DNA from 2 places in the Acidovorax sp. KPB24-07 genome. Region 2 is predicted to be linked to the other one. Evidence: predicted binding sites of a transcription regulator. Region 2 holds the regulator's gene; the other holds the start of a gene.

Region 1 (9,988 bases), on a different contig from region 2:
GCCACGCCGCCACCAGCCACAACGCCTTCTTCCACCGCTGCGCGCGTGGCGTGCAGGGCGTCTTCCACGCGGGCCTTCTTTTCCTTCATTTCGACTTCGGTGGCAGCGCCGACCTTGATCACCGCCACACCGCCAGCCAGCTTGGCCACGCGCTCTTGCAGCTTTTCGCGGTCGTAGTCGGAAGTGGCTTCCTCGATCTGCACGCGCACTTGCTTGACGCGGGCTTCGATGTCTTCAGCGGCGCCGGCGCCGTCGATGATGATCGTGTTTTCCTTGCCCACTTCGATGCGCTTGGCTTGGCCCAGGTCAGCCAGGGTGACCTTCTCGAGCGTCAGGCCCACTTCTTCGGCGATGACCTTGCCGCCCGTCAGGATGGCGATGTCTTCCAGCATGGCCTTGCGGCGGTCGCCGAAGCCAGGGGCCTTCACTGCCACGACCTTCAGGATGCCGCGGATCGTGTTGACCACCAGCGTCGCCAGGGCTTCGCCTTCGACTTCTTCGGCAATGATCAGCAGCGGACGGCCGGCCTTGGCGACTTGCTCCAGCGTGGGCAGCAGGTCACGGATGTTGCTGATCTTCTTGTCGAACAGCAGCACAAAGGGGTTGTCCAGAATCGCGGATTGCTTTTCGGGGTTGTTGATGAAGTAGGGCGACAGGTAGCCGCGGTCGAACTGCATGCCTTCCACGACGTCCAGTTCGGACTCGAGGGACTTGCCGTCTTCCACGGTGATCACGCCTTCCTTGCCGACCTTGTCCATGGCGTCAGCGATCAGCTTGCCGATGGTTTCGTCGGAATTGGCGGAGATCGAACCCACCTGGGCGATTTCCTTGGAGGTCGTGGTGGCCTTGGAAGCCTTCTTCAGCTCTTCCACCAGGGCCGTCACAGCCTTGTCGATGCCGCGCTTGAGGTCCATGGGGTTGATGCCCGCGGCCACGTACTTGAAGCCTTCACGCACGATGGCCTGTGCCAGCACGGTGGCGGTCGTGGTGCCGTCACCGGCGTTGTCGGACGTCTTGGAAGCCACTTCCTTCACGAGCTGGGCGCCCATGTTCTGCAGCTTGTCCTTGAGTTCGATTTCCTTGGCCACGGACACACCGTCCTTGGTCACGGTGGGGGCGCCGAACGAGCGCTCCAGCACCACGTTGCGACCCTTGGGGCCCAGGGTGACCTTGACCGCATTGGCCAGGATGTTCACGCCTTCGACCATGCGGGCGCGGGCTTCGCCGCCGAAAACTACGTCTTTTGCTGCCATTTGATTTCTCCGGATTCAGTAAACAGGATGTTCGGGAAAAGGGCCGAAAGGCTTACTTCTCGACGACTGCGAACAGGTCGTCTTCCTTCATCACCAGCAACTCGTCGCCGTTGACCTTGACGGTCTGGCCAGAGTACTTGCCGAACAGAACGCGGTCGCCGACCTTCACGTTCAGGGCGATCAGCTCGCCCTTGTCGTTCTTCTTGCCGGGACCGACGGCCAGCACTTCACCTTGATCGGGCTTTTCAGCGGCGTTGTCGGGGATCACGATGCCGGAAGCGGTCGTGGTTTCGCTTTCAATGCGCTTGACGATCACGCGATCGTGCAGGGGGCGAAGGTTCATTGCATCTCTCCTGGTTCAAAAAAGGATTGCGACATCAACAACACGCCCGCAGGGTGCGGGCGCTTTCTGACTTCAGCGGCTTGGCGCCAGCGTTGCTAGCACTCGGTCGCGTCGAGTGCTAATGATACGGGCATTCTTTCGCATTTCAAGAGGGGGACTGGCAGTGGGAGTGCGGCGCGCCCACAGGAAGGACGGCGGCTGAGGGATGGATGAGGCGTGCACCTACAATACCGACCTCCTTGAGGCCGGAGGTGATTCGGCGCCCGCAGTCCGCTTGGTCCCCAAGCAGGGATGGGCGCTGTTCCCGGCGGTGCTCTCAATCAAACGCCCGATGCGGGTCAGATCCATAGATTCGGGAGTCCAATGGCGTCTTTGCAAGCAACCACCGCGCTGATGGGCATCGGCCTGGCGGTGCTGATCCTTTACCTGATCCGCAGGGATCACCTGTATCTGATGCACGGCCTGTTCTGGGTGGTGGTGGCTGGGGCCGCTGCCTTGCTGGGGGCCTGGCCGGGACTGATCGATCGTCTGGCCAAGCTGCTGGGCATCAGCTATCCCCCCTGCGCTGCTGCTGCTGCTGGCCAGCATGGTGCTGCTGGTGAAGTCGTTGCACACCGACATGGTGAACACCCGCATCGAGAGGGATGTCCGCCGTCTGAACCAGCGGCTGGCCCTGTTGCAGGCCGACAATGAAAGCCTGCGCGCGCGCGTGATGGGCGATGGAACGCAGCCATGACCTTGGCGCAGCCGTTGTTGCCGGTCATCCTGTGCGGCGGGTCGGGCACGCGTTTGTGGCCCCTGTCGCGGGAGGCCTATCCCAAGCAGTTTCTGGCGTTGGCCGGTCCCCGCACCATGCTCCAGGACACGGCACTGAGGCTGCAGGGGTGGGCGCCGGAGATCGGCGTCGCGCCCGATCCCATCCTGGTCTGCAACACCGAGCACCGGTTCATCGCGGCCAGCCAGTTGCTGGCAGTCGGCATCCGGACGGCACGCGTACTCCTGGAGCCCGAGGGGCGCAACACCGCGCCCGCACTGACGCTGGCCGCCTTGCAGGCATGCGCTGGAGGCGATGATCCGATCATGCTGGCCATGCCGGCCGATCACGTGGTGAAGGATTTGCCCGCGTTTCACGCCGCGGTCCGGCGGGCCCATTCCATGGCCCTGTCGGGCGGACTGGTGACGTTCGGCGTCGTGCCGGACCGGCCGGAAACCGGCTACGGCTACATCCAGTGCCATGCGGCGGGCCCGGAGGGTGCGGGCATCCACCGCATTGCCAGCTTTGCCGAGAAGCCCGATGCCGCGACCGCGCAGCGCTATCTCGATGCGGGTGATTATTTCTGGAACAGCGGCCTTTTCATGGTGCGCGCCAGCCAGTGGTTGGCCGCTCTGCGTGCTTGCCGCCCCGACATCCTCCAGGCCTGCGAGGCCGCGATGGCGGGGGCGCAGCGTGATCTCGACTTCATCCGGCCTGACGCGGCCGCCTTCCAGGCCTGCCCTTCGGATTCCATCGACTATGCCGTGATGGAACGGTTGCCGCTGATGCCGGAGATCGGCATCCCCACGTTCGCGGTCGCGCTGCAGGCCGGCTGGTCCGACCTGGGTGCCTGGGATGCCCTGTGGGGCGTGCTGCCGCGCGACGGCCAAGGCAACGCCACCGTGGGCGATGCCCTGCTGGAAGACAGCCAGGACACCCTGTTGATGTCCACCCACCGGCTCGTGGCCGGCGTGGGGCTCGACCACATCGTGGTCGTCGAAACACCCGATGCGGTCCTGGTGGCCGACAAGCGCCGCACCCAGGACGTCAAGAGGATCGTGGCCCGGCTGAAGCAGCTGGGGCACGCGCTGGCCCACCATCACCGGAAGGTGCACCGGCCATGGGGCTGGTACGACGCTGTCGACAGCGGCGAACGCTTCCAGGTCAAGCGCATCGTGGTGAACCCGGGCGCGCGCCTGAGCATGCAGATGCACTACCACCGCGCTGAGCATTGGGTGGTGGTGCGGGGGACCGCTGAAATCACCAATGGCGACGACACCTATCTGCTGGCACAGAACGAGTCCACGTTCATTCCGGTGGGCCGCCGCCATCGGCTGGCCAATCCGGGCAAGACGCCTCTCGAAATCATCGAGGTTCAATCGGGCGACTATCTGGGTGAGGACGACATCGTCCGGTTCGACGACATCTACGGGCGCTCTACCGGTGCCGAAGGCGTTTCATGATGGATTGGATTGCCTTCGCGACCGGCGTGACGATTGCCAGGCCCGCGCGCACGCATTTCCCGGCGTGCGAGCAGTGCGGCACCTGCACTTGACCCTCCCCATTCTTCCAACATAAAAACATGAATCTAGAACAAGCAAGGATTGCCGTGATCGGGCTCGGCTACGTGGGCCTGCCCTTGGCGGTGGAGTTCGGCCGCCAGCGGCCGGTCATCGGCTTTGACATCAATGCCGCACGCATCGCCGAGTTGCAATCGGGCGAGGACGGCACGCTGGAAGTGACCCCGGAAAACCTGCAAGCCGCCAGCCACCTGCAATACAGCGCCAACCCGGAGGACCTGCGCGATTGCAAGGTCTTCATAGTGACGGTGCCCACCCCGGTGGACAAGGCCAACCGCCCCGACATGACGCCCCTGGTCAAGGCGAGTGAAACGGTGGGCAGGGTCATGCCGGACGGCGCCGTGGTCATCTACGAATCCACCGTGTACCCTGGCGCGACCGAAGAAGTGTGCGTGCCGGTGCTCGAACGGCTCAGCGGCAAGACCTTCAACACGGACTTCTTCTGCGGCTACAGCCCGGAGCGCATCAATCCGGGCGACCGGGTCAACACCCTCACGAAGATCAAGAAGATCACCAGCGGCAGCACCCCCGAAGTGGCCGACGCGGTGGATGCGCTGTACGGCAGCATCATCACGGCCGGCACCCACAAGGCCAGCAGCCTGAAAGTGGCCGAAGCGGCCAAGGTCATCGAAAACACCCAGCGCGACTTGAACATCGCCTTGGTGAACGAGCTGTCCGTCATCTTCGAGCGGCTGGGCATCGACACCCTCGACGTGCTGGAGGCTGCGGGCAGCAAGTGGAACTTCCTGCCCTTCCGGCCGGGACTGGTGGGCGGCCACTGCATCGGTGTGGACCCCTATTACCTGACCCACAAGGCCGAGGAAGTGGGCTATCACCCGCAGGTCATCCTGGCCGGGCGGCGCATCAACGACAACATGGCGCGCTACGTGGCGCGCAACACCATTCGTCTCATGCTCAAGAACGGCATGGACGTGCCCCGTTGCCGCATCGGCATCCTGGGCATCACGTTCAAGGAAAACTGCCCGGACATCCGCAACAGCAAGGTCGTGGACATGGTGCGCGAGTTCCTGGCGTGGGGCGCGGACGTGGTGATCGCCGATCCCTGGGCCAGCGCACAAGAGGTGGACCACGAGTACGGCCTGGCGTTGGGTCGTGTCGATGCCGACCATCCGGTCGATGCCCTGGTGGTGGCGGTCGGCCATAACGAATACCGGCAGGCCACGCCCGCGGAGCTTCGCACGTACTGCCGTGGCGCACAGCCTGTCCTGGCCGACGTCAAAAGCCTCTACCACCGCGAGCGGGCTGCCGAAGCCGGCTTCACCGTTTTTCGCCTCTAATTCTCCCCTTCGGATCCGCCATGAAAAACTTCGCCCTCATCGGCGCCGCCGGCTACATCGCGCCGCGCCACATGCGTGCCATCAAGGACACCGGCAACCATCTGGCCGTGGCTTACGACATCAACGATTCGGTCGGCATCATCGACAGTATTTCGCCGCAGAGCGACTTCTTTACCGAGTTCGAACGGTTTGCGGAGCATGCGCACCAGCTCAAGCGCGATCCAGCCACCGCACTTGACTACGTGTCGATCTGCTCGCCCAACTACCTGCACCATGCCCACATCGCTGCTGGCCTGCGCCTGGGATGTGATGTGATCTGCGAAAAACCGCTCGTTCCCACGCCGCAATTGATGGACGAACTGGCGCGCATCGAACAGGAAACGGGCCGGCGGGTATTCAACATTCTCCAGTTGCGCCACCATGAAGCGATCCTGAAGCTGCGCGACAAAGTGGCTGCGGCACCCAAGGACACCAAGTTCGATGTCGAACTGACCTACATCACATCGCGCGGCAAGTGGTACCTGGAGAGCTGGAAGGGCGACCCGCGCAAATCGTTTGGCGTGGCCACCAACATCGGCGTGCATTTCTTCGACATGCTGCACTTCATCTTCGGCAAGCTTCAGGACAATCGCATCCACCTGAGCGAGGAAACGAAGGCCGCCGGCTATCTGGAATACGAACGCGCCCGGGTGCGATGGTTTTTGTCCATCGATGCCAGCGATCTACCGGAAGAAGTCAAAGGCAAGAAGCCCACGTACCGGAACATCGATGTCAGCGGTGAGCAACTCGAGTTTTCCGAAGGCTTCACCGATCTGCACACTACCAGTTACCGCGAAATCCTGGCGGGCCGAGGGTACGGCTTGGCGGATGCGCGGCATTGCATCGAAACGGTGGACGTGATTCGCAGCGCGTCCATTGCGGCCGATGGGGATGAGCGTGTGCATCCCTTCGTGCGCAACAAGGGGTATTGAGAGCATGCAAGCTTCTGGTTTGAAGCCGCTTTCCCAGTTCGAATTGCTGGTCGGGGATGTGCGGGGCGCGCTCAAGCTTTGGCGCTTCTGGCTGCATCTGGGATTGGAAGACATCCTCAAGCAGTACCGCCGCTCGTTTCTCGGACCCGTGTGGATATCGATCAACACGGCTATTTTCATCGGCGCATTCGGCTTGATCGGATCGCAGGTCTTCAAGATAGATATCCAGACGTACCTGCCATTCTTCTGTGTCAGCCATGTTCTGTTTTTGTTTATCTCACAGTGCATTTCCGACAGTTGCCAGACGTTTATTGGCTCCAGCGCATTCCTGAAACAAACACCTTATCCCAAGACTGCATTCGGTTTGCGAGTCATATGGCGCAACCTGTTGATGATGGGGCACAACATTCCGATTGCCTTGATCGTTCTTCTGGCGTTTGGGCGCCTGGATGATGTGAGGCCCATCCCATTTTTGTTTGGGCTCGCATTCACGGTGTTGTGCGCGGTACTCGTTTCCTGCATCCTGGGTGCCCTGTGCGCGCGTTTTCGCGACATACCCATGATTGTCACGAGCTTGATGCAGATTGCGATGTTTCTCACGCCGGTCATGTGGCAGGCATCGCAACTCAGTGAGCGGGCCCAATTGATCGTGCACGTCAATCCTTTGGCTGCGTTTCTTGACTTGGTGAGGGCCCCCGTTTTGGGCGAATCCGTCAATCCCTACAGCTATCTGATGGCCGGTGCCACCTTTCTCGCATTGCTGTTGGCATTTTTCACCGTGTTTTTGCAGAGCCGTCGCAGGCTTGTGTATTGGCTCTGATCATGGCAAGCATCGAACTGGAGCGAGTCAATGTCGACTTCCCGCTGTTTTCATCACGCTCACGCGGATTGCTGAACACTCTGCTCGGGAAGGCACAAGGGCACCGGGGACGAATCGAAGACATCGGGCATGGCGCAATCGCAGTGCGTGCATTGCGAGACATCACGCTGTCTCTCAAGGATGGGGATCGGATGGGCCTGATCGGCCGTAACGGGGCTGGCAAGTCCACCATGCTGCGGGTGCTGTCCAGCGTGTATGAACCCACCGCTGGCGTGATGAGGGCGGATGGCCACATCTCTTCCCTGATTGACCTGATGTTGGGCATGGATCCCGATGCCAGTGGCTACGAGTTCATTGCCACACGGTGCGTCGTGATGGGAATTGGAAGCAAAGAAGCCAAGGACCTGGTCCCCGATATAGAGGAGTTCACCGAACTGGGCGACTACCTGCATCTGCCCGTGCGAACGTACTCTTCCGGAATGATGCTCCGTCTCGCCTTCGCAGTGTCGACAGCCGTCGCGCCCGATATCTTACTGATGGACGAGATGATTGGGGTGGGCGACGCGCAATTCATTGATAAGGCACGTATTCGGCTGGAAAACATGATGAGCAAGGTCAAGATCCTGGTACTTGCTTCACACAACGACTCGATCTTGAAAACGTTCTGCAATACAGGGATATGGCTCAACGAGGGCCAGATCCGCATGCAGGGAAGTATCGAAGACTGTCTGGCTGCCTATCACGGCAACTAGCTTCATTATTATTTTGGGCAGCATGAGCGAAACATCCTATACCGCACACCCGACGTCGATCGTCGATGCAGGGGCGCAAATTGGCGCGGGGACCCGCATCTGGCACTGGGTGCATATCTCAGCGGGGGCGCGGATTGGCCTTTCTTGCTCTTTCGGGCAGAACGTCTATGTCGGCAACGACGTGATGATCGGCAACAACGTCAAGGTTCAGAACAATGTCAGTGTCTACGATGCGGTCACGCTGGAAGACGATGTTTTCTGCGGGCCCAGCGTTGTTTTCACCAATGTGTACAACCCTCGCAGCAGCGTCGTGCGTAAAAACGAGTACAGGCGAACCCGGGTTTGCAAGGGGGCCACGCTCGGTGCCAATGCAACCGTGGTCTGTGGCACCACCATTGGTGCCCACGCATTCGTCGGCGCTGGTGCGGTGATCACACGCGACGTCAAGGCCTATGCACTGGTTGCAGGCGTGCCTGCTCGGCAAATCGGATGGATGAGCGAACACGGGGAGCGTCTCGATCTTCCCTTGACTGGAGACGCGCAAGCACATTGTCCGCAAACCGGTCATTTATATCGTTTGATCGATGGTGAGCTGCAGCGAGCTTGATCCCCACCCATCGCATGGAGTTGTAATGGAATTCACCGATCTAAGAGCGCAATACCGTCGGCTCAAGTCTGATATCGACGTGCGCATTCAGAAAGTACTGGATCATGGCCAGTACATCCTGGGCCCGGAAGTGCATGAACTGGAAGAGCAATTGGCGACATACACCGGAGCCAAATATTGCATTACGGTAGCCAATGGCACTGATGCGCTTCAAATTGCCCAGATGGCTCTGGGCATTGGGCCTGGAGACGAGGTAATCACCCCCGGTTTCACGTATATCGCCACTGCCGAGACGGTCGCGCTGCTTGGTGCGAAGCCCGTATATGTAGATGTGTCGCCGGATACCTACAACCTGGATCCCTCATTACTCGAGGCCGCCATCACGCCCCGTACGAAGGCCATCATTCCGGTCAGCCTGTATGGGCAATGCGCTGAATTTGATCATATCAATGAAATAGCCGCCAAATACCGAATTCCTGTCATTGAGGACGCGGCTCAAAGTTTTGGTGCCAACTATAAAGGGCGCAAGAGTTGCAACCTCACCACTTTGGCTTGCGCCAGCTTTTTCCCCAGCAAACCTTTAGGCTGCTATGGAGATGGCGGAGCCATTTTCACTAGTGACGAGGAATTGGCTCGGGTCCTCCGTCAGATTTCGCGTCATGGACAGGATCGCCGCTATCACCACGTTCGCGTAGGTGTGAATAGCCGTCTCGATACATTGCAAGCGGCAGTTCTTCTGGGAAAGCTGGTGGTTTTCGATGAAGAGATTGCCAAGCGCCAAATGATCGCGGATCAATACGCAAGCAAATTGCTGCCAATTCCTCAAATAGCTTGTCCATCCATCAAAAATGGCAACCTGAGCGTCTGGGCCCAATACACGATCCGGTCGAATCATCGCGATGACCTTCAGCAAGCACTGAAAAAATTAGACATACCCACCACGGTGCATTATCCGTTGCCCCTGAACAAGCAGCCTGCAGTGGAAGATGGCAGCAAGCAACTCCCCATTGGCGATCAGCTGGCCAATGAAGTTTTAAGTCTTCCCATGGGCCCTTACCTGAGCGACTCGGATCAGTCCCTGGTAGCCCGGGCTATTCAGCAGTTTTATTTCGAAAACCCCTCTGCCTGATTTCGTCGTCGGGAGTCGCCTCGCATCGAAGCCTATCGGCAGGCCCAATCAATTGTTAGAAAGAATGATCATGGACATCAAAAACAAACGCTTCGTCATCATCGGTGGTGGCGGCTTGATCGGATCCCATACCGTTGACCGGCTACTGAAAGAAGACGTAGCCGAAGTGGTGATCTACGATAACTTCGTACGCGGTCGAATGGAGAATTTAACGGAGTCGCTCAAAGATCCACGGGTAAAAATCTTTGAAGCTGGCGGCGATATTCTGCAGACAGACATATTGGATGCTGCTCTCAAGGGCGTCGACGGGGTTTTTCATCTGGCGGCGCTTTGGCTCCTTCAATGCCATGAATATCCCAGGACCGCATTCGAAACCAATGTTCGGGGAACTTTCAATGTAATGGACGCGTGTGTGAGGAATGGGGTGAAGCGCTTGGTGTATTCCTCTTCAGCTTCTGTCTATGGCGATGCAGTGGAGGAG
Region 2 (9,988 bases):
TGCCGGGTTGCTGAGCTGATCTGCCAGCGCCTGCTCGACGACCTTGGCGGCCATGGTCTTGTCGCTGGCCCGCCCGTACAACTGAGGAATGGCCTGGAGCGTCATGGCCCTGTCATTCGCAGGCGATTGATCCAGTTCCTGCTTGAGGAGGTCGGACGTCTCCTCGATGCGATTGAGCGCAATGAGGATCTGCAACACGTACCGGTTGGCCTCGCGCGACTGAGGCTGTGCACTTTTCCACGCCCTCGCTGCCGCCAGCGCATATTCAGCCGAGCGCGATTGCAGGGCAATTTCGACGGCCCGCCGATAAAGCTGGCCATCGCCGCTGCGGCGGGCCGCTTCCAGCATGAGCGAATAACCGGTGCCGGGATCGCCCCCCGTGGTGCTGATCTCTCCTAGCAGGATTTCATAGAACAGTTCTGCATCGAGCGCGGCGGCTGCATCGCTGGAAGTCTCCTGAGACGCTCGAAGCCCGGCTTGCGATGTCGGTGCTGGCGAATTTTGCGCCTGTGCAGAAAGAGTTCCCGTCACCATAGCGCATGCCAGGGTGATGGTCCAGAGTCGATGTGATTGCGCCATCAACCCATAATAATCCATGGTTCAACGTCTTTGTGGAGCGTGCAGGCATGCCTGAGTTGCCGGAAGTGGAAGTAACGCGACTCAGCATCGCGAAGGGGATTTCCGGCGCGGTAATCCAGTCGGTCACGGTGGGCAAACCATTGAGATGGCCACTTGGTTGCCCGCCCGAGGGGTTGATTGGCCGCACCGTCACGGCAGTGCGGCGCCGGGGCAAGTATTTGCTCCTTGACCTGGACGGAGGGCTTCTCCTGATCCATCTCGGCATGTCGGGGAGCCTGCGTCTGGGGCAAGCGCTGGAAGCGCGTGGTCCACACGACCATTTTGAAATGGAAACGACCTTGGGGACCCTGCGCCTGCGGGATCCTCGAAGATTCGGCGCAGTGGTTTGGGCGCAAGACGAGAGCGCCGAAGAAGCGAAGAAGCTGTTGGGTTCATTGGGAGTGGAACCCCTTTCCGATCTGTTCACCGTCGATGGTCTCTTTGCCGGTTTGCGTGCGAGCCGGGCGCCTGTGAAGCAGGTCTTGCTCAGCGGCAAAGTGGTGGTGGGGGTCGGAAACATCTACGCGTCGGAAGTGCTGTTCCTGGCGGGTATCCGCCCGACAGTGAAGTCATCGACCATCGGCTTGGCGCGGGTTCGCCGCCTGCACGCAGCCATTCGCGAGGTGCTGGCGCGCGCGGTGGAGCGCGGCGGCAGTACGCTGCGGGACTTTGCCAGCGCGGACGGCAGTGAGGGCCATTTCCAGCTGGAGGCTCATGTCTATGGACGGCACAACGAGGCGTGCCGGGCCTGCGGGTCTCCGGTGCGAATGATCCGGCAAGGTCAGCGCAGCACCTACTATTGCATCCGTTGCCAGAAGGCATAGGGTTAAGAGGGGTGGCACCACGCCGTTTCGAGCTTTCAAGAAGTTCGTGGGGTGCTATATTTTGCGAAGGCTCCTGCACGTGCGGGCGCAGCGACACTCGGGAGCAAAGTGGGACCCTCTTTTAACGAACAGTTCGACCAGCACGGCGCGTGGCGCCGGGCATTCGCACTTCAACTGAAGCAGTTGGCCGACTGGATGGCGTCGCATTCCCTCATGGATGCGGCCGTTGGCGAGAAGCTCCAGCGACTGGAGGGCCAAGTGCGCAGCGACAAAGTCATGGTGGCTTTCGTCGCGGAGTTTTCCCGGGGCAAGTCCGAACTGATCAACGCCATCTTCTTTGCCGACTATGGCCGCCGGATCATGCCGGCCAGCGCGGGACGAACGACGATGTGCCCGACGGAATTGGGCTACGACCCCGGCGTGCCTGTGAGCCTGCGCCTGCTTCCCATCGACACCCGGCTGCAGGTGCAGGGACTGGCCGAGTGGCGCCTGAAACCCGAACGCTGGGTGCAGATTCCCTTGGATGTCAATGATGCGGGGCAGATGGCCCGCTCGCTCGAGAAGGTGGCCGAGGTCCGGCGCGTCAGCTTGGATGAGGCGCGAGCGCTGGGCTTCTGGCACGACGACCTGCCGGAAGAAAACCCGGTGCCGGACGCCAGCGGCCTGGTGGAAGTTCCGATGTGGCGCCATGCCCTCATCAATATTCCCCATCCGCTGCTCAAGCAGGGCCTGGTCATTCTGGATACGCCCGGACTGAACGCGGTGGGTGCGGAGCCTGAACTCACCATCAATCTGATTCCGCAGGCGCATGCGGTGGTCTTCATCCTGGGGGCGGACACCGGGGTCACGCGGTCCGATCTCTCGATCTGGCGGGAACATCTTGCAGCCCCGTCTGAAAATGCGGATGCCCGCTTAGTGGTCCTCAACAAGATCGACACACTGTGGGATACCCTGAACTCGCCTGAGCAGGTTCAAGAACAACTGGAGCGCCAGCGCCTGACCTCTGCTGAGATGCTGGGTATCTCGCAAGAGCACGTCATGCTGGTTTCAGCCCAGAAAGGGTTGATCGCCAAAATCCAGTGCGATGACCTGTTGCTGGAGCGCAGCGGCTTGCCTCTTTTGGAAGAAGCGCTGGCACAAGGGGTGATGGGCAAGCGCCAGTCCATTCTCCGCTCTGCCGTGGCAGCGGGCATTGCCGGCCTGCGGTCGGAAACCTCCCGCGTGATCAACATCCGCCGGCGCGATCTCGATGACCAGATGCTGGAGTTACGGAGCTTGCGGGGAAAGAATGCTTCCGTCATCGATTCCATGCGCACTCGCATCGAGCAGGAGCAGCGGGAGTTTGAGATGAGCACCGCGAAGATTCAGGCGGTGCGTGCGGTCCATCTCAAATTGCTGCGCGATATCTTCCATGAACTCGGAGCCCGTTCACTGAAGGCTGAGCTGGCGCTGCTCACAGACGCATTGCAGCAAAAGGGTCTGAAGCTGGGCGTGCGCAAAATCTATGCGGAGACCTTCCAGCGGCTGCTGGCCATCGTGGACAAGGCGCAATCTTCGGGCACTGAAATCCATGCCATGTTGGGCGGTACATTCCGGCAGCTCAACACGGACTTCGGCTTCTCACTCCAAGTGCCTCCGACTCCGCAACTGGAGCCCTTCCTGCAGGAAATCGCGCAAATTGAGCAGCGGCATTTGCAGTACCTGGGCGTGGGCAATGCCCTCAAACTGGCGCAGCCTGAGTTCGCGCAGCGATTGGTCCGTGCGCTCGGCATGCGGCTTCGCACGGTGTTCGAGTCGGTTGCCAACGATTTGGAGCTGTGGAGCAAATCCGCAACAGCGCAACTGGATGCCCAACTACGAGAGCGCAAACGCAGCTTTGCGCGTCGCATCGAAGCGGTGGACCGCATTCAGCACGCAGCAAGCGGTTTGGTCGAGCGCATTGCAGAGATTGAAATGGCCGAGCAAGAGTTGGGGCAGATGGAGGCGCGCTTGAATGAGATGACGGAGCAGCTCGCAGCCGTCCCGCGCGCCGAGCCGCCCCAGGTCAGCCCGCAAACGGCCCTGGCATGAGCGACATCCCGGAAATTGCCACCGATGTGGTTCGGTGGCAGGCGGTGCATGGCCGCAACCATTTGCCATGGCAGCAAACACGTGATCCTTATCGGGTGTGGCTGTCGGAAATCATGCTGCAGCAAACCCAGGTCGTCACCGTCTTGGGCTATTACGAACGCTTTCTGGATCGATTTCCGGATGTGCAGTCGCTCGCAGCGGCAACGGAGGGCGAGGTGCTCGCTTTATGGAGCGGGTTGGGCTACTACAGTCGTGCACGAAATCTGCACCGCTGTGCTCAGAAAGTGGTGGATTTGCACGGGGGCGAGTTTCCCCGGACCGCCGAGGTATTGGCACAGTTGCCGGGAATCGGCCGCTCGACGGCAGGTGCGATAACCGCCTTCTGCTTTTCCGAGCGTGTTCCCATATTGGATGCAAATGTTCGCCGGGTGCTGACGCGAGTGCTTGGCTTCACGGCCGATTTGGCAATCGCCAAGAATGAACGTCTTCTTTGGGATCAGGCCTGTGCCTTGCTGCCAGTGAGTGATGTTCAGCATGCGATGCCGCGCTATACCCAGGGCCTGATGGATCTCGGGGCGACGGTGTGCACGCCAAAGAAACCGACCTGCATGGTCTGCCCTTTGAACCGGCAGTGCAAAGCCCGCCGAGACGGAGACCCCGAACGCTATCCCGTGCGGACCCGCAAATTGTCGCGTCGTGCGGAGTCGTGGTGGCTGATGCTGCTGCAGGACGGCAATGGGCGTGTCTTGCTCCAGCCGCGTCCCTCGAGCGGCATTTGGGCAGGTCTGCATTGCCTGCCGGTGTTCGAGGAGCGCGCAGCACTGCAAGCGTCATTGGCATCACGGCCTGCGCCGCTTCAGGATTTGGAGGGCTTTCTTCATGTCCTGACCCATCGGGATCTGCACCTCCATCCCGTGCGAATCCCGTGGCAGGCGGATTGGGGCCTTCCGGTGGACGGAGCCTGGTTCGGTGCTTCCGATTGGGACCGCTTGGGTATGCCAACGCCCATCCGGAAATTGCTGCTGAACCTATCCTGATTTTTTTCACGTCTCGCCACTCTGTGGCGAGACGTGAAAGTCACAGGCCGTCCAGCTCACGATGCCGCCGCAGGGTGGTCCAACGCTGGCTGAAGTGCACCGCCAGGCGCTCCACCAAATAAACCGAGCGGTGTTGCCCCCCCGTGCAGCCAATGGCCACGGTCACGTAGCTTCGGTGATTCTGCGCCAAAGGCTCCAGCCAGTGAGAAAGGAACTGCGCGATGTGCTCCTGCATCAGTTTCACATCAGCCTGGTGCTGCAAATAGTCGATGACAGGCTGGTCTTTGCCCGTCAATGCCTTTAACGCGGGCTCATAGTGGGGATTGGGCAGCATGCGCACGTCGAAGACGTAATCCGCATCGACAGGCACCCCGCGTTTGAATGCAAACGATTGGAAGACCAGCGTCAATTGCCCGGGCAGGGCGGGCATCAGGCTTTTGACGTAACCCTGCAATTGCGCTGCTCGAATGGCGCTCGTGTCGATGACATGGGACTGCTCACGCAACTCGGCCAGCAGTTCACGTTCCAGTTCGATAGTTTGCAGCAATGCGCGTTGGCCTTCCGTCCATTCGTCTCTGGAGAGGGGGTGGCGTCGGCGCGTTTCCGAAAATCGCCGGATCAATGTGTCGGTGGTGGCATCCAGAAACAGCGAATGGACGACCACGCCCTCGCCGCGCAGGCGTTTCAATTCCTGCGGAACCAGCGGTAACGCGGTGGCGCTGCGAACATCCATTGCGATGGCAATCCGGTTGCCATGGTGCTGATGCTCCAGCGCCACGAAGGCGGCCAACAATTCCGGTGGCAGGTTGTCTACGCAGTAGTAGCCTGCGTCTTCCAATGCATGCAAGGCAACGGATTTGCCGGAACCCGCCATGCCTGTGATCAATACGACCTCTAGCGTCATTTCGTCATGCCTTGATCTGTGCGGGTTGGTTGCTGCTGAGCATTTCGCGTGCGTGCGCCATGGTCGCCTTCGACTGGCGTTCCCCTCCTAACATCCGAGCCATTTCGATCACGCGTTTTTCTCCCTTCGCCACGGTCACCTGACTGATGGTGTGCTGATCCTGACTGGTTTTTGCCACGATCAGATGGTGATCTGCACAGGCTGCCACCTGCGGAAGATGGGTAACGGCCAGCACCTGTCGATCGCGGCCCAACTGCTGCATCAGCCGACCCACCGTCTCGGCGACGGAGCCTCCGACGCCTGAGTCCACCTCGTCAAAAATCAGGGTAGGGGCCTCGCCCAACTGGCTTGTCGTCACGGAAATGGCCAACGATATGCGAGACAGCTCCCCCCCCGAAGCGACTTTGCCAACAGGCCGGGGCGTGGCGCCAGGATGCCCTGCGACCAGAAAAGAAACACTGTCGAGACCTTGAATGCCGGGTTCCGGTGTCGGTTCCAAAAGCACCTCAAACCGCCCGCCCACCAGGCCAAGGCCCTGCATGGCTTGTGTGATTGATTGGGCAAGCCTTGGTGCTGCGGTTGTCCGCTGCCGGGACACAGCCTGCGCCGCCTTGCGATAGGCTGTACCACTGGCCTGTTCGGCCGCATTGAGCGCTTCCAGGTCTGCTGCCGTCTCCAGTTTGGAGAGTTCCGCTTTCCATCCCTCCAGCAGTGCCGGCAACTCCGATGGCGTCCGCTTGTATTTGCGTGACAACGAAATCCACAGCGACAGGCGTGAATCCAACTGTTCAAGTCGCTCGGGATCGAGTTCCGTGTGCCGGAGATAGCTTTGCAAGGAGTGAGCCACATCGGCCGCTTGGTCCATGCACGACTGAAGCACCTCTCCCATCGCCTTGAATTCGGGATCGAGGGTTTGCTGCTCCTGCAGCAGCTGGCAGGCGCGGCTCAACTGAGTCTGTGCACCGGACTCTTCATCCTCCAGCGCGGACAGGGCCGTTTGCGCGCTGTCCAGCAAGGCTTGGGCGTGAGAAAGGCGGCTGTGCTGGGTGTTGAGTTCTTCCCACTCGCTGGATGCCGGGCCCAGCTTTTCGACTTCACTGATCTGCCACTGCAGTCGTTCCCGCTCCTGTTGCAGGGTATGTCTGGCCGCTTCTGCTTGCGCGACCGCTTTGCGGTCGTCACGCCAGCGAGTCCAAAGCGGCTCCAGCGCCGCGGTGCTGATGCCGCCATAGGCATCCAACAGGCTGCGAACGGCATCCTGGCGCGTCAAGCTCTGCCATGCGTGCTGGCCATGGATATCGAGGAGATGCGCCCCCACGGTCCGCATTTGGGTAGCGGTTGCTGGAATGCCGTTCATCCACGCACGGCTTTTTCCTTGCCGATCGATGGTTCGGCGAAGCAGCAGGCTTTCCTCCTGCGGGATGCCTGCTTCATCAAGCCATGCAGACAAACTGGATGGGCAATCGAATTCAGCGCAGATGTCCGTACGCTCGGTTCCCTCGCGAATCACTCCGGCATCGGCGCGGCCGCCCAGCAGCATTTGCAAGGCATCGATCAGGATGGATTTGCCTGCACCCGTTTCTCCGGTCAGCACCGTAAATCCTTTGTGAAGATCCAGGTCCAGGACATCCACGATGACGAAATCGCGCAATGCGATCCGTTTGAGCGCCATCTATGAGCCCCCTTCATTCCAGCGCAATTTTTTGCGCAACGTAGCAAAGTAGTTCCAGCCTCGAGGGTGCAAGAAGCGCACGAAGTGCTCCGACCGCCGAACCACGATCCGATCGCCATGCTGGAGCGATGCCAGCGACTGCATGTCGAAATTGGCGCTGACGTCCCGGCCCCCTACGACTTCCACCGCAATGTCCGTCGAATCCGGCAGCACGATGGGTCGATTGGACAGCGTATGGGGTGCGATGGGGACCATCACCCAACCAGGAATTGCAGGGTGCAGCATTGGGCCTCCCGCGGAGAGCGCATAGGCAGTAGATCCAGTGGGCGAAGCGATGATCAGCCCGTCTGCCCTTTGGTTCGAGACGAAATGCCCACCCACTTCCACCCGCAATTCGACCATGCCGGAAGTGGATCCACGATTGACGACGACGTCGTTGAGCGCCAGGGCTTCAAATACGCATTCGTCCTGACGCATCACGCAGGCATGCATGAGGGGCCTGGCGTCTTCTTCATACTCGCCATGGAGCATCGGCTTCAGTGCTGAAGCATGCTCGCCCAAAGGGATATCGGTGATGAAGCCCAGCCTTCCCTGATTGATGCCGATCAGCGGAATTTTGTAGGGGGCCAATTGCCTACCGATGCCCAGCATCGTGCCGTCTCCCCCGATCACCATCCCCAGATCGCACTCCTTGCCGATCTGTTCCACCTGCATCGCAGGATAGTCAGAAATGCCGGTGTTGTGCGCCGTTTCCTGTTCCAGAATGGGTTCACAGCCTTCATTTCTGAGGAACTGGGCAACCTCTTGTACGGCATTGCGCGAACTGTCAGAAATAACGCTGGAAGTGAGCGGCTGGTACTTGCCGAAGAGTGCGACCCGTGTGAACCTGAGCTTCATTGGGAAATTAGATCATTAAAATGATTCAATGCTTGATGACCGTGCCAAGTTGTTGCTGAAGGCGCTCGTAGAGCGCTACATAGCCGATGGCCAACCCGTGGGTTCGCGTACGCTGTCGCGCGCGTCCGGTCTCGACCTCTCTCCCGCCACCATTCGTAACGTGATGGCCGATCTCGAAGAGATCGGACTGATCGCAAGCCCGCACACGTCTGCCGGCCGAATTCCGACGGCCAAAGGGTATCGCCTGTTCGTTGACACCATGTTGACAGTGCAGCGCGAACAGCTGTATTCGCCGCAGCTGGCTGCAGAGCAACCGCAAAAGGTGATTGCCAACGCGGCGCATTTGTTGTCCAGCCTGTCCCAGTTCGTGGGCGTTGTCATGGCGCCCCGGCGTGCCTCGGTGTTCCGGCACATCGAATTCTTGAGATTGTCCGAAAAGCGGCTTCTGGTCATCATCGTCTCCCCTGAAGGAGACGTGCAGAACCGCGTGATCTTCACCGATGTGGACTACTCGCAATCGCATCTGGTAGAAGCGGCCAATTTCCTGAACAGCCACTATTCCGGAATGGACATGGACCAAGTGCGCGAGCGCTTGAAGACGGAGGTGGATCAGCTGCGGGAGGAAATCGGCTCGCTGATGCAGGCGGCTGTCAACGTCGGGTCCGAAGCGATGGCGGAGTCTCAGGACAATGTGGTGATTTCCGGCGAGCGCAACCTGCTGGCAGTCAGTGATTTTTCCAACGACATGGGCAACCTGCGGCGTGCTTTCGACCTGTTCGAACAGAAGACGCAGATCCTGCGTTTGCTCGATGTTTCCAACCGTGCAGATGGCGTACGCATCTTCATTGGGGGAGAGAGCCAGATCGTCCCTTTTGAGGAGCTTTCGGTAGTCACCTCTCCATATGAAGTAGACGGGCAAGTCGTAGGCACACTGGGGGTCATCGGGCCCACCCGAATGCCGTACGACCGGATGATCCAGATCGTGGACATCACTTCCAAGCTGGTTTCCAACGCGCTGAGTTACCGCAAGTAAGCACATACAATTGGCGCGGGGGGCGTTAGCTCAGTTGGTTAGAGCAGAGGACTCATAATCCTTTGGTCGCGGGTTCAAGTCCCTCACGCCCTACCAGTTCAACGGGCTTGATTGCTGTTCATGGCCATTCCTCGCGTGCCTGTTCAGGTGCACTGCGTGGACATGAGAGTTGAGATGCCTGCGTTTTCTGCAAACGAAGCCAAGCAGCCATCAAAAGATGGGTTAGAATTTAAGTCATGCTTGATTGCGAAGTTCGTCACAGAGTTCGCGTAAAAATCAAAACAAGAATTGAATGATGGCGTTGAAAACATGCTATAATTCAAAGCTTAGCGGCTGTAGCTCAGCTGGATAGAGTACTTGGCTACGAACCAAGGGGTCGTGGGTTCGATTCCTGCCAGCCGCACCAAACGGTAAGCCCTAGAACAGTGATGTTCTAGGGCTTTTTCCGTTGGGGATTCGAATGCTCTCTGCATCAAAATGCACCCATGAGCAAGGCATTCACCAAAGAATCGGATCAGTCCGATGACGAAGATTTTTCCCCTGCACCCCTTCCTGCGGGTGGCAAGAACTACATCACCCCTTCCGGCTACGCCAGGCTGCGCGATGAACTGCTGGATCTCATCGACAACGAGCGGCCCAAGATCGTTGAAGTGGTTCATTGGGCTGCAAGCAATGGGGACCGTTCGGAGAACGGGGACTACCTGTACGGCAAGAAACGCCTGCGCGAAATTGATCGCAGGATTCGGTTCCTGACCAAACGACTCGAAATTGCCGAGGTGGTCGATCCCGCCATTCACGCCGGAAGTGATCAGGTGTTCTTTGGTGCCACGGTCCACTATGCGGACGATGAAGGCGTCGAGCGCACCATCACGATCCTGGGAATCGATGAAGTCGAGACGGGCCTGGCGCAAGTCAGTTGGGTGTCGCCGGTGG

The links. The regulator HrcA, encoded in region 2, represses chaperone genes, less so after heat shock. The targets are predictions, from matches to a motif close to TTAGCACTCNNNNNNNNNGAGTGCTAA.
Region 1: a site for HrcA is predicted at 1,692-1,718, ahead of AC27IQ_RS02755 (co-chaperone GroES). Genes of this name have one in related genera too.

The regions. Positions count from the first base shown of each region.
Region 1 covers NZ_BAAJYS010000009.1:19,202-29,189, reverse strand. The annotation lists gene groL (chaperonin GroEL) at 1-1,253, opposite strand, end outside; gene AC27IQ_RS02755 (co-chaperone GroES) at 1,306-1,596, opposite strand; partial or broken gene AC27IQ_RS02750 (hypothetical protein) at 1,888-2,097, shown strand; gene AC27IQ_RS02745 (DUF2304 domain-containing protein) at 2,183-2,332, shown strand; gene AC27IQ_RS02740 (mannose-1-phosphate guanylyltransferase/mannose-6-phosphate isomerase) at 2,329-3,813, shown strand; gene AC27IQ_RS02735 (nucleotide sugar dehydrogenase) at 3,933-5,228, shown strand; gene AC27IQ_RS02730 (Gfo/Idh/MocA family oxidoreductase) at 5,249-6,199, shown strand; gene AC27IQ_RS02725 (ABC transporter permease) at 6,204-7,019, shown strand; gene AC27IQ_RS02720 (ABC transporter ATP-binding protein) at 7,022-7,771, shown strand; gene AC27IQ_RS02715 (acyltransferase) at 7,794-8,378, shown strand; gene AC27IQ_RS02710 (DegT/DnrJ/EryC1/StrS family aminotransferase) at 8,404-9,507, shown strand; gene AC27IQ_RS02705 (NAD-dependent epimerase/dehydratase family protein) at 9,578-9,988, shown strand, end outside.
Region 2 covers NZ_BAAJYS010000027.1:10,010-19,997, reverse strand. The annotation lists gene AC27IQ_RS05815 (tetratricopeptide repeat protein) at 1-597, opposite strand, end outside; gene mutM (bifunctional DNA-formamidopyrimidine glycosylase/DNA-(apurinic or apyrimidinic site) lyase) at 627-1,442, shown strand; gene AC27IQ_RS05805 (dynamin family protein) at 1,551-3,512, shown strand; gene mutY (A/G-specific adenine glycosylase) at 3,509-4,549, shown strand; gene rapZ (RNase adapter RapZ) at 4,590-5,453, opposite strand; gene recN (DNA repair protein RecN) at 5,458-7,125, opposite strand; gene AC27IQ_RS05785 (NAD kinase) at 7,126-8,022, opposite strand; gene hrcA (heat-inducible transcriptional repressor HrcA) at 8,051-9,055, shown strand; tRNA gene AC27IQ_RS05775 (tRNA-Ile) at 9,075-9,151, shown strand; tRNA gene AC27IQ_RS05770 (tRNA-Arg) at 9,385-9,461, shown strand; gene greB (transcription elongation factor GreB) at 9,541-9,988, shown strand, end outside.